Regions from separate parts of the Pseudomonas sp. Z003-0.4C(8344-21) genome, predicted to be linked through region 3. Evidence: predicted binding sites of a transcription regulator. Region 3 holds the regulator's gene; each other region holds the start of a gene.
The links. The regulator sigma-54, encoded in region 3, starts transcription at its own class of promoters, with help from an activator protein. The targets are predictions, from matches to a motif close to ANTGGCATNNANNTTGCTNT.

Region 1: flgB (flagellar basal body rod protein FlgB) is a predicted target of sigma-54. The motif match lies at 2,325-2,344, and genes of this name have one in related genera.
Region 2: BLU24_RS20025 (circularly permuted type 2 ATP-grasp protein) is a predicted target of sigma-54. The motif match lies at 2,977-2,996, and genes of this name have one in related genera.

The regions. Positions count from the first base shown of each region.
Region 1 covers NZ_LT629756.1:1,879,707-1,884,144, reverse strand. The annotation lists gene flgE (flagellar hook protein FlgE) at 1-656, opposite strand, end outside; gene flgD (flagellar hook assembly protein FlgD) at 688-1,413, opposite strand; gene flgC (flagellar basal body rod protein FlgC) at 1,429-1,872, opposite strand; gene flgB (flagellar basal body rod protein FlgB) at 1,876-2,283, opposite strand; gene cheR (protein-glutamate O-methyltransferase CheR) at 2,651-3,478, opposite strand; gene BLU24_RS08665 (chemotaxis protein CheV) at 3,525-4,438, opposite strand, start outside.
Region 2 covers NZ_LT629756.1:4,450,478-4,454,915, forward strand. The annotation lists gene BLU24_RS20015 (transglutaminase family protein) at 1-575, opposite strand, end outside; gene BLU24_RS20020 (alpha-E domain-containing protein) at 572-1,522, opposite strand; gene BLU24_RS20025 (circularly permuted type 2 ATP-grasp protein) at 1,535-2,944, opposite strand; gene BLU24_RS20030 (ribonuclease E inhibitor RraB) at 3,430-3,777, opposite strand; gene BLU24_RS20035 (hypothetical protein) at 3,990-4,223, opposite strand; gene speE (polyamine aminopropyltransferase) at 4,429-4,438, opposite strand, start outside.
Region 3 covers NZ_LT629756.1:5,353,513-5,357,950, reverse strand. The annotation lists gene rapZ (RNase adapter RapZ) at 1-826, opposite strand, end outside; gene ptsN (PTS IIA-like nitrogen regulatory protein PtsN) at 829-1,293, opposite strand; gene hpf (ribosome hibernation-promoting factor, HPF/YfiA family) at 1,305-1,613, opposite strand; gene BLU24_RS24255 (RNA polymerase factor sigma-54) at 1,687-3,180, opposite strand; gene lptB (LPS export ABC transporter ATP-binding protein) at 3,366-4,091, opposite strand; gene lptA (lipopolysaccharide transport periplasmic protein LptA) at 4,091-4,438, opposite strand, start outside.

The DNA of each region.
Region 1 (4,438 bases), 2.6 Mb from region 3:
ACCTTCCAGGTGTTGGCACCGGTTTTCACCATGTACTGATCCATGGTGTGCTGGTTACCCTGGCTGTCATAGATCGGGGTGCTGAACGACTTGGTGTAGGTCGCGGTGTTGGTAGGGTCAAACTTGCCCGCCGGCACCGTGTCGTCGATCACAGCAGCAGTCGAATTCAGGTTGATGCTCGAAGTCACTGCCGACGTCGACTTCGGTGCCAGGTTCGAGGTGTCGATCTTCAGATCGGTCAACACGCCGTTGATGATCTTGCCATTGGCATCCACACCGTAACCCTGCAAACGCGAGGTGTAGTCGGTGTTGGTGATGTAACCGGCATTGTCGACCTTGAAGGTACCGGCACGGGTGTAGGACACCGAACCGTTGTTGCTCATGGTGAAGAAACCGGAACCGTTGATACCCATGTCCAACACGTTGCCGGTGTTGTTGATGTCGCCCTGGGTGAACTGCTGGGAAACGTTGGCCAGGCGCACGCCGTTACCGATGACTTTGCTGCCGCTGCCCAGACGAGTCGACGAATACACGTCCTCGAATTCTGCGCGCGAGGATTTGAAACCGGCGGTGGCAACGTTGGCGATGTTGTTGCCGGTCACGTCCAGTTGCTTGTTGGCTGCATAGAGACCGCTAAGGCCGATATTGAAAGACATATTCCACTCCTTTATGCCGGGTTAGTCGGCTCTATATACCAATGGTTTGAACTTTGGACAGGGCGACGGTGCCCTTGCCGGCCAGGTTGAGCATCAGCTCGCCGCCGGTCTGGCTGATCGTCACGCTGTTGACGGTCGCTGGCAGGTAAGTCGCCAGGTCCGTTGCGGCGCCGTTGATCGGTGCGTTGGCCTTGAAGGTGTAAGTACCGACCGGCACCACGGTGCCAGCGGTGTCCTTGCCGTCCCAGGTGAAGCTCGCGTCGCCAGCGGCGCGGCTGCCCAGATCGATGGTGCGAACGGTCTTGCCGTCCTTGTCGGTGATGGTCACGGTGCCACCGGCAATCGACGAAGGCACGGTGACCGAACCAGTCAGGCCTTTGCTCGGATCATCGAGCTGTGCGGTGTTGGTCTGCACGATCACGTTACGGCCAACCAGCGACGACGCTTGCAGCGCCTGCGATGAGTTGTAGTTGCCGGCCAGGCCACTCACGGTGGAGTTCAGCGTGGTGATGCCTTCGAGGCTGCTGAACTGCGCCAGCTGGGCAACGAATGCACTGTTGTCCTGCGGGTCGAGCGGGTTCTGGTTTTTCAGCTGGGTCACCAGCAACTGCAGGAACGCATCCTTGCCCAGCGCTTGCCCGCCGGTGCTGCTGTTGGTCGCCGAAGCAATGCCATCGGTGGTCGAACTGGTCTTTTTCGACGAGTTCGACAGGATGTCATTCATGCTCAGGGAGCTGGTGGTATCGGTAACGCTCATGGCAGTCGCCCCTTATTACTGACCGAGGGTCAGCACCTTCTGCATCATGGTTTTGGCGGTGTTCATCATTTCGGCGTTGGTCTGGAACGAACGGCTCGCGGAAATCATGTCAGCCATCTCTTCCACCACGTTGACGTTCGGGTAGTAGACGTAGCCCTTGCCGTCGGCCGCAGGGTGATTCGGCTCGTAACGCGCTTCGAGGTTGCTCTGGTCTTCGACCACACCGAGCACCTGCACGCCTTGACCGGCCGCGTCCTGGTTCTGGAACAGCGAATCGCTGCCGCCGCTCTGGCCGCCCTGGAACATGGTGGCGAACACCGGGTGACGGGCGCGGTAGGTCTGGTCGATGCTCGACGAGACGGTCTCGGCGTTGGCGATGTTCGAGGCCACGGTGTTCAGACGCGTGGTCTGGGCGCTCATGCCGCTGCCGGCAATGTTGAAAACGCTGGACAGGGACATGGATTACTCTCCGCGCAGGGCTGACACCAGCCCTTTGAATTTGCTGTTGAGCAGGGTGAAGCTGGCCTGGAAGCCGACGGCGTTTTCCGCGTAGTTGGACTGTTCCAGTTGAGCGTCCACGGTGTTCTGGTCGATCGAAGGCTGCATCGGCGTGCGATACATCAGCGACTCGTCGCCATTGCCCAGACCTTCAGCTTCGATGTGACGGCTGTTGGTCTTGTTGAGGGCAATGGTGCCGTTGGCGTTTTTCTGGCTCTGGGCTTCGAGTACTTTCGAGAAGTCCAGATCCCGCGCCTTGTAGTTCGGGGTATCGGCGTTGGCGATGTTGTTGGCCAGCACTTCGGCACGCTGGGCGCGGAAGCCCAAAGCCTTTTCGTGAATGCCGAGCGCTTTGTCGAAGCTGATGCTCATGTCGGGAACCTTCAGGTGACCGGATTTTTCGTAACTGAGCTTTAGCAAGCGTCGTGCCAGAGTGTAAAACTCCCGGTTTCCGTGGCTTTGCGGGCGATCGGCAAAGCGGCAATGCCAGAAAAGCGGCAACCGCCTTCCGCCAGATGCCGCTTTTCTGCCGCTTGGTTGCCTCTCGCCGGTTACATGAACCCTGTGGGAGCGGGCTTGCCCGCGATGACGGTATATCTGGTGAATTTATATCGACTGACAGGGCGCCATCGCGGGCAAGCCCGCTCCCACAGGGGTTATTGGTGTCAGGAACAATTACGGCAGGCACAAAAAAACGGGAGCCCCATGAGGACTCCCGTTTTTGTTATTGCCGCAGCAATCACTTCGCCTTGTAAATGATCCCCGGGCTGCACTGAACCATCTGGTAGTGATCCGGCAAACCGTTCAGCGCTTCGGAAGCGCCAAGGAACAGATACCCGCCCGGCTTCAACGTACTGTGAATGCGCAACAGGATGTCTTTCTTCACTTCGGCAGAGAAGTAGATCAGCACGTTGCGGCAGAACACGATGTCGAATTTGCCCAGCGCGGCATAGCTGTCGAGCAGGTTGAACGAGCGGAACTCCACCCGGCTCTTGATCGGTGCCTTGACCACCCAGCGCCCCGGCCCTTTCGGGTCGAAGTAGCGTTGCAGACGTTCCGGCGACAAACCGCGGCCGATGGCCAGGCTGTCGTACTCGCCGGTCTTGCAGTTGTTGAGCATAAGGCCCGACAGATCGGTGGCAACGATCTGCACGCCCATCTTCAACTGGCCGAGATTGCTGCGCTCGAACTCGTCGATCGACATCGACAGCGAGTACGGTTCCTGACCCGACGAGCAGGCCGCCGACCAGATGCGCAAGCGCTGGTTGGGGCTGGCCTTGATCGCTTCCGGCAGGACCTTGTTCTTCAACACTTCAAACGGATAGGTGTCGCGAAACCACAAGGTTTCGTTGGTCGTCATGGCATCGACCACCTGCTCGCGCAAACCGCTGCGCGGCTGGGTCTGGATGCGTTGCACCAGCTCACCCAGCGACTTGATGCCTTGCTGCTCCATCAGTTTGTTGAGACGGCTGGAGACCAGATATTGCTTGTTTTCACCGAGCAAAATGCCACAGGCCTTTTCCAGGAAGACCCGGAACTGTTCGAAATCCAAATTACCCGTAGACAATGGTGCCGCCTCTTAAATCGTGTTGACTACCAGGGACAGTAGGTCCCTAGCTGATATCTGCTGCTTTGATCCGGTCGACTACCCGGGATGCCAGGTCATCAGGACGGAATTTAGCCAGGAAGTCATCGGCGCCGACTTTCTTGACCATCGCCTGATTGAATACCCCCGACAACGAAGTATGCAGGATGATATGGAGCTTTTGCATGCGTGCGTCGCCGCGGATTTCCGCCGTCAGGGTGTACCCGTCCATCTCCGGCATCTCGATGTCGGAAATCATCATCAGGAACTCTTCTTCCGGTTTCTTGCCTTCGTCGACCAGCTTGCGCAGGTAATCCAGCGCCTGCTTGCCGTCGTTCAGCGCCACCACTTCGACGCCGATCGTCTGCAGACAACGGGTGACCTGCTTGCGCGCCACCGACGAGTCATCGACCGTCAACACCCGCAGCGACAACGCCTTGGTCTGGGTCTCGACATCGACCACGCCCACCGAAATCGCTTCCGGCGTCGGTGCGACTTCCGCCAGCACTTTCTCGACGTCGATGATTTCGACTAACTGATTGTCGACCCGAGTCACAGCCGTCAGGTAGTGATCGCGACCGGTGCCCTTGGGCGGCGGATGGATCTCTTCCCAGTTCATGTTGACGATGCGCTCCACCGAGCGGACCAGGAAACCCTGGGTCTTGGTGTTGTACTCCGTGATGATCACGAACGGACTGTTCTTGTCTTTCAAAGCCCCGGAACCGGTCGCCATTGCCAGATCGAGGATCGGAATGGTCGCCCCGCGAATATTTGCCACCCCGCACACCACAGGACTGGACTTGGGCATCAACGTCAGCGACGGGCATTGCAACACTTCCCGTACCTTGAACACGTTGATGCCATAGAGCTGCTGACCGTCGAGACGGAACAACAACAGCTCCAGGCGATTCTGCCCTACCAGTTGCGTGCGCTGGTTCACCG
Region 2 (4,438 bases), 900 kb from region 3:
TCGCAATCCTCGCTGTACAGATAGCCCGACACATAGCGTGACGGAATCCCCAAACTACGGGCACAGGCCAGAAACGCGTGGGTATGGTCCTGGCAAACACCGGCGCGCCCGGCAAATGCTTCGGCGGCGCTGGTGTCGACTTCGGTCGAACCCGGCGTATAGGTCATGTACTGATTCAAGCCCTGCATCAAGTCGATCAGCGCGGTGCGATCACGGCGCTGCTTGCAGGATTTTTCCGCGAATGCGCGCAGCGCCTCGTCCGCCTCGGTCAGGCGGGTGAAGCGCAGGAATGGCAGCGCCGACTGGCTCTCGTGCTCGGCCTCGCGCAGTTCGTCGATATCGACCTGCCCGCGCGCCCCGATGATGATCGCTTCGTGCGGTTCATCCATGGTCAGCACGTGGAGGATATTGCCGAACGGATCGAGTTGCGCACGCACCGGACGCGGCAGATCGAGCTGCCAGCTCAGCACATGCTGACGTTCGCTGTCATGGGGCGTCAGACGCAGGTACTGGATGCTCGCGCGCACCTGATCTTCGTAGTGATAGGTGGTCTCGTGGCTAATGGAGAGTCTCATGCAGCCTCCAGGTAGGAACTGTGAATGGCGTTGCCCAACTGGCGCACCAGCGGGATGAATTCGGTCAGCCAGGCGTGCAGGCCTTCCTCGAGGATTTCGTTGATGCCGGTGTAACGCAGGCGCGCATCCATCTCCGCAGCCAGACGTTGCGCCGGTCGCCCGTTGGCACCGGGCAGCTGCGCGAGGATCTGGTCGATCTCTTCGGTGCAGGCTCGCAGCGATCGCGGCACATCGGCGCGCAACAGCAGCAATTCGGCAACGTGACGGGCGCCGGGCGCATCACGATAGATTTCGGTGTAGGCCTCGAAGGACGACAGCGCACGCAGCAAAGCACTCCACTGGTAATACGCGTGCGCGGTGCCGTCGCTGACGGCTTCGGCCTGATCGCCGGCCATTTCGTAACGCGCATCGAGCAAGCGCAGCGTGTTGTCCGCGCGCTCGATGAACGTGCCCAGACGAATGAAGCGAAACGCGTCATTGCGCATGATCGTGCCGTAGGACGCGCCGCGAAACAGGTGCGAACGCTCCTTGATCCATTCGCAGAAACGGCTCATGCCATAGCGGCTCAGGCCTTGTTCGGCGATCCCGCGAATTTCCAGCCAGGTCGCGTTGATGTTCTCCCACATGTCCGCCGTGATCCGTCCGCGCACCGCATGAGCGCTGGCCCGTGCGGCGCCGAGGCAACTGTAGATGCTGGCCGGGTTGGCCGCGTCGAGGGCGAAAAAGTGCAGCAGGCGTTCGGCATGCAGCGCGCCGTGACGCTCCAGATAATCATCGAGGGTGCCGGTGATCAGTAGCGGCATCGCCAGTTCGTGCAAACCGTCGCCGCGGCCGTCCTGCGGCATCAACGACAGTGAATAACTGATGTCGAGCATGCGCGCGAGGTTTTCCGCGCGCTCCAGATAACGCGACATCCAGTACAGATCCGAGGCAGTTCTACTTAACATGGCAAGCTTCCTTCAATCCTCGACCACCCAGGTGTCCTTGGTTCCGCCACCCTGAGAGGAATTTACCACCAGGGAGCCCTCGCGCAGGGCGACACGGGTCAAACCGCCGGGCACCACCCGGGTTTCGCGCCCGGACAAGACAAACGGGCGCAAATCGATATGGCGCGGCGCGATGCCGTTTTCGACAAAGGTCGGACAGGTCGAGAGCGACAGCGTCGGTTGGGCGATGTACGCATGCGGCTTGGCTTTGATGCGCTCGCGAAAGGCATCGATTTCCGCCGTCGTCGCGGCCGGCCCTACCAGCATTCCGTAACCGCCAGAGCCCTGGGTTTCCTTGACCACCAGATCTGGAAGATTGGCCAGCACGTGGGACAGTTCAGACGGGTTGCGGCATTGCCAGGTCGGTACGTTTTTCAGGATCGGTTCTTCATCGAGGTAGAAACGGATCATGTCGGTGACAAACGGATACACCGACTTGTCATCCGCGACGCCAGTGCCGATCGCGTTGGCGAGCACGACATTGCCGGAGCGGTAGGACGACAGCAGCCCCGGCACGCCAAGCATCGAATCCGGATTGAAAGCCAGCGGATCGAGAAAGGCGTCATCAAGGCGTCGATAGATCACGTCGACCGCTTTCGGGCCATCGGTGGTACGCATGAACACCTTGTCGTCACGCACGAACAGATCCGCGCCCTCGACCAGTTCCACGCCCATTTCCCGCGCCAGAAACGCATGCTCGAAAAACGCGCTGTTGAAGCGCCCTGGCGTCAGCACCACCACGCTCGGGTCGTCGATCGGGCTTGAGCTTTTCAGGGTGTCGAGCAAAAGGTTCGGGTAATGATCGATCGGCGCGATGCGCTGGGCCGAAAACAGCTCGGGAAACAGGCGCATCATCATCTTGCGGTCTTCGAGCATGTAGCTCACGCCGCTCGGCGTACGCAGATTGTCCTCGAGCACGTAATAGGTGCCGTCGCCGTCGCGCACCAGATCGACGCCGGAAATGTGCGAATAGATATCGCGGTGCAGATCCAGGCCTTGCATCGCCAACTGGTATTGCTCGTTGGCCAGTACCTGTTCGGCGGGAATGATCCCGGCCTTGATGATGCGCTGCTCGTGGTACAGGTCGGCGAGAAACATGTTCAGCGCCTTGACCCGCTGAATGCAGCCGCGCTCGACGATCCGCCATTCGCTGGCAGGAATGCTGCGCGGGATGGTGTCGAAAGGAATCAAGCGCTCGGTGCCCTGCTCGTCACCATAGAGCGTGAAGGTAATCCCGGCGCGATGGAACAGCAGATCGGCTTCTCGCCGTCGTTGCGCCAGCAGTTCATCCGGCGTATCGGCCAGCCATCGGGCGAACTCGCGATAATGCGGGCGAACCTGGCCGCCGGCATCGTACATCTCATCAAAATAGGTGCGGATCATGCCGTACTCCTTGTCACCCGGACATACAGGCCTTCGCAAGGCCCGTGCCATCGGCATAAACGCTTTGATTTCAATCGGTTGGATATTCACATCGCAGACACCGCACCATTCCTGTGCGACGAATGCTCCAACAGGATTGCCCCCGCTTCATTGCGACGCATTGCAACGCCTATCACCAGCATAGTCAGAACTGATTTCACTGCCCGGCGCGGCGTACGGATAATCCGCGCATTCGCTGCAAAACTTCGCCGGCAACAGCCTCGCGAAGTCGCCCGCTCAACTGACCTGGACTGCTCCGGCAGCCCGCCCGCTGTAGCCCTCAAGGGATTCAGTCGCGTATCGCTCTTCCCTTTTAGCCACCCTCTCCGGTGGCTTTTTTTTGCCTCGGATTCTTGTTTCAGGGTTTTGCCACAGCGTTTGCGCAGGGCACAAACGACAACGGCCGACCCACAGGTCAGCCGTTGCTCAACAAGTCTTGCAAGCGATCAGTTCAAACGGTGGCGGTTGCGCACCTCCTGCTTGACGCCCCAGCCCTCGATGATGCCGCCCAGCGGTTCGACCACGGCGGAAAAGCCCTGCTCGAAATCACCGATATCGTCATAAGTCGCGTACATGACCTTGCTGAGTTCCAGCGACCAGGCGCCGTCGTCCCGTGCGCTGACCTGGGCATTGATGGATTCACCGCGATAGTTGCCTGCCGCCCTGCGCGCCCGCTCCTCGTCCGGGAAAATGGCGTAGAACTCGATGGGATGAAATCTTGAAAAATCGAAACCGCCTTCTTTCATGCGGCGCAGAACATTGCTGCTGATGTCTTCTTGATAGGCTGTGCTCATGAATCGTCCCCCTCGCATAGATGGATAGACTTTCCGTATTCCCGCCCCGGGCCTGTGGCCTAAGTACTTCGACAACACTGCGGTTGCATGCGGGAAACAAGCATGTAGCTGACAAGACCAGACCTTAGCGATCCATTCGCTGATCTCCCTTGCAGAGTAGCCGCAAGAGAGCGGCGCTGCCAAGGCCTGGTTTACGAGATGACAGGAAGTGTTCAGATTGGCGTGATGCTGCGGATCTCGATGCCGTTCTGGGTCTTGAGGTTTTTAACGCCAGCATCGGCGGTGCGTCCTTCCAGATCGTTCAGATCCAGTTGGGCAGCCACCGGAAGGAGCCTTTCCTTGATCAGCCGGGCGGCTTCATCGTCGGTCGGGCATTCCTCACGTTCGAAGATTTCATCAACGATTTCACCATGATCATCCACGAAAGTGACTTTCCACTTTTGCATCAGTGCCTCCTCGATCAACCCGTAGATGGGCTTACCTCTATCTGGACGTTTTGCCGCGATAGTTGGTTCAAAAGGATTACACAGGGCGATGATCAAATTGCAGGAGTGAGTCTGCTCGCGATTGTGGTTTGCCAGTCACACAGATATCGACTGATAAACAGCTCTCGCGAGCAGGCTCACTCCTACAGCGGTACTGTGTTGAAAATCAGTTATTG
Region 3 (4,438 bases):
TTTTCAAGGTTTTCTGCAGGGCCTGACCCAGACGTTCGGTCAGGTAGACGGAGCGGTGATGCCCGCCGGTACAGCCAATGGCAACGGTCACATAGGCGCGATTACTGGCAGCAAAGCGCGGCAGCCACTTGTGCAGGTAGGCGTAGATGTCCTGGTACATTTCCTCGACATCCGGCTGTTGCGCCAGATACTCGGCAACCGGTGCGTCGAGACCGGACTGCTCGCGCAACTCCGGCTTCCAGTACGGATTGGGCAGGCAGCGAACGTCGAAGACCAGATCCGCATCCACCGGCATGCCGCGCTTGAAACCGAATGATTCGACCAGAAACGCCGTACCCGGCTCAGGCTGATTCAGCAGGCGCAACTTCAAAGTGTCGCGCAGCTGGTACAGGTTGAGATGGGTGGTGTTGATCTTCAAGTCAGCCAGGTCGGCGATCGGGCCGAGCAGGGCGGTTTCATCGTGAATCGCCTCGGCCAGTGAACGATTGGCGTTGCTCAACGGATGGCGCCGGCGCGTCTCGGAAAAACGCTTGAGCAGGGTCTCTTCGTCGGCGTCCAGGTACAGCACATCGCACTGGATATGCTTGGCACGCACCACTTCGAGCAATTCGGGGAAACGCGACAGATGACTCGGCAGATTGCGTGCATCGATCGACACCGCGACGAGCGGCTGCGCCAGTTCGGTGTGGATCAGCGCACGTTCGGCCAGTTCCGGCAGCAAACCGGCCGGGAGGTTGTCGATGCAGTAGTAGCCGTTGTCCTCAAGGACATTCAGCGCGGTACTCTTGCCCGAGCCCGAGCGGCCACTGACGATGATCAAGCGCATGATTAATGCCCGTTCTGCTCGTCCAGTACAACCTGGTACAAGGCTTCGTTGCTCGGTGCGCTGCGCAGTCTTTCACGCACTTCCTTGCGATCGAGCATGCTGGCGATCTGGCGCAGCAGTTCCAGGTGTGCATCGGTAGCAGCTTCCGGGACCAGCAGCACGAACAGCAGGTCTACCGGGGCGCCATCGATCGCGTCGAAATCGATCGGGGCTTCAAGGTGCATCAGCGCACTGATCGGCGCGTCGCAACCCTTGAGGCGGCAGTGGGGGATGGCGATGCCGTTGCCAAAACCGGTGGAACCGAGTTTTTCACGGGCGACCAACGCCTCGAAGACATCCTGCATCGCCAGATCCGGCACTTCGCGGTGGATCAGGTTGGCAATCTGTTCGAGGGCTTTTTTCTTGCTGCCGCCCGGCGCGTTCACTTGGGAACGGCCGGGGGTCAGGATGGTTTCAAGTCGGATCATGGATGAGGGTGTTAACGACCGGTCGCGCCCTGGAGGAGGCTCTGGGTCTTTTCCTTATGCTTTTTGAGTTGGCGATCCAGCTTGTCGGTCAGCAGGTCAATGGCGGCATACATGTCGTCGTGCTCGGCATTGGCGACTACTTCTCCGCCGGGAATATGCAACGTGGCTTCGATTTTCTGCTTGAGCTTCTCGACATTCAATATGACTTGCACGTTGGTGATCTTGTCGAAATGCCGCTCCAGCCGGTCGAGTTTCTCGCCGATGTAGGTGCGCAGAGGTTCGGTCACTTCCAGTTGGTGTCCACTGATGTTGACTTGCATACAGCTTCTCCTTCGTTGCCAGTGCATAAAGCGGCAGGCCGAAAAGCCTGCCACTGGAACGCTGTAACGTGGCTTACATCAACCGCTTGCGTTCGCTCGAAGGCGCGATTCCGAGGGATTCGCGGTACTTGGCGACGGTGCGGCGAGCCACCTGAATGCCTTGTGCCTCCAGTAAACCAGCGATCTTGCTGTCACTCAACGGCTTTTTCTGATTTTCCGCGGCAACCAGTTTCTTGATGATCGCGCGGATCGCCGTGGACGAGCATTCGCCGCCTTCGGAGGTACTCACGTGGCTGGAGAAAAAGTATTTCAGCTCATAAATACCGCGCGGGGTATGCATGAATTTTTGTGTGGTCACTCGGGAAATCGTCGATTCGTGCATGCCCACCGCCTCGGCGATGTCATGCAGGACCAGCGGTTTCATGGCTTCGTCGCCGTACTCCAGGAAGCCGCGCTGATGCTCGACGATCTGCGTGGCGACTTTCATCAGCGTTTCGTTGCGGCTCTGCAGGCTTTTGATGAACCAGCGAGCTTCCTGAAGCTGATTGCGCATGAAGGTGTTGTCGGCGCTGGTGTCGGCGCGTTTTACGAAACCGGCGTACTGAGCGTTGACGCGTAGACGCGGTACCGATTCCTGGTTCAGCTCGACCAGCCAGCGCTCGTTGTCCTTGCGCACGATGACGTCAGGTATGACGTATTCGGCTTCGGTGGACTCGATCTGCGAACCCGGTCGCGGATTGAGGCTCTGCACCAGTTCGATGACCTGGCGCAGCTCGTCTTCCTTGAGTTTCATGCGCCGCATCAGCTGACTGTAGTCGCGGCCGCCAAGCAGGTCGATATAGTCGCTGACCAGGCGTTTGGCCTCTGCCAGCCATGGCGTTTTTGCCGACAACTGGCGCAGTTGCAACAGCAGGCATTCGCTGAGGTTGCGTGCGCCGATGCCCGCGGGCTCGAACTGCTGGATGCGGTGCAGGACGGCTTCGATTTCGTCCAGTTCAATGTCCAGTTCCGGGTCGAAGGCGTCGAGGATTTCTTCGAGGGTTTCGTCCAGGTAGCCCTGATTGTTGATGCAATCGATCAGGGTCACGGCGATCAGGCGATCGGTGTCGGACATCGGTGCGAGGTTCAACTGCCAGAGCAAATGGCTCTGCAGGCTTTCGCCGACGGAAGTGCGGGTGGTGAAATCCCACTCGTCATCATCGCTGCTCGGCAGACTGCTGGCGCTGGTCTGGTAAACATCCTCCCAGGCCGTGTCTACCGGAAGCTCGTTGGGGATGCGCTCGCTCCATTCGCCATCGTCGAGGTTGTCTACCGTCGGCGCGGCTTCCTGGTAAGAAGGTTCCTGAATGTCGGTGTTGGGCTTTTGCTCGACGTTGTCGGCCAGCGGATCGGAATTGTCGAAGTCGTCGCCTTCTTCCTGGCGTTCGAGCATCGGGTTGGATTCCAGAGCCTCCTGGATTTCCTGTTGCAGATCCAGGGTCGACAATTGGAGCAGGCGGATGGCCTGTTGCAGCTGCGGTGTCATCGTCAGCTGCTGGCCCATTCTCAAGACTAGCGATGGTTTCATGGCAGGGGCTTAACACCTTATTCGCCGGCGCTATGCGCCATCCACTACAGGGCGCCGAAGCGCCAAACTTAAGCAAATTATATGCCTGAAACTGAAGTGTTTGCCTAGAGCGCTGTAACAATTAAGCGCTATAAAAAACGGCTTGATCGATACAGCACCCGCGCAGCTTGTCGAACAGCTCGCGCTTACAGGCGGAACTCGTGACCCAGATACACTTCCTTCACCAGATCGTTGGCCAGGATAGTCTCGGCGTCACCTTCGGCGATCAATTGACCGTCGTTGACAATGTAAGCGGTTTCGCAGATATCCAGCGTCTCACGCACGTTGTGGTCGGTGATCAGCACACCGATGCCTTTGGCCTTGAGATGGTGAATGATCTGCTTGATGTCGCCAACCGAGATCGGGTCGACACCGGCGAACGGCTCGTCGAGCAGGATGAATTTCGGTGCGGTGGCCAGGGCGCGGGCGATTTCCACCCGGCGGCGCTCACCACCCGACAGGCTCATGCCGAGGTTGTCGCGAATGTGGCTGATGTGGAATTCCTGCAGCAGGCTCTCCAGCTCTTTGCGGCGACCGGCCTTGTCGAGTTCCTGACGGGTCTCGAGGATGGCCATGATGTTGTCGGCCACCGACAGTTTGCGGAAGATCGACGCTTCTTGCGGCAGATAGCCGATGCCGGCTTTGGCGCGGCCGTGCATTGGCTGGTGGCTGACGTCCAGATCGTCGATCAGCACGCGACCCTGATCGGCCTGCACCAGACCGACGATCATGTAGAAGCAGGTCGTCTTGCCGGCGCCGTTCGGGCCGAGCAGGCCGACGATCTGGCCGCTGTCGATCGACAGACTGACGTCCCGCACGACCTGGCGGCTTTTGTAGGCCTTGGCCAGGTGCTGAGCTTTCAGAGTTGCCATTACTGGGTTTTCTCGTCGGTTTTCTTCTTCGGCTGGATCACCATGTCGATGCGCGGACGCGCCTCGGTGACCTTGCTGCCGGTAGCGCGACCGGCGCTGGCGAGTTTCTTCACGGTGTCATAGACGATTTTCTCGCCTTGCGTCGTGTTGTTGTCCTTGTCGACCACTTTGGCCTTGTCGATCAGGACGACGCGATTCTGCGCGGCGTGGTACTGGATCGTCACGCCCCAGCCTTGTACAGGCTTGGTGTCGCCGGCGGTCTGCAGCTGTTCGAAGTAGGCCAGGTTGCCGACCGAAGTCACCACATCGATGTCACCGGCCTGAGTGCGGGTGATGGTCACCGTGTT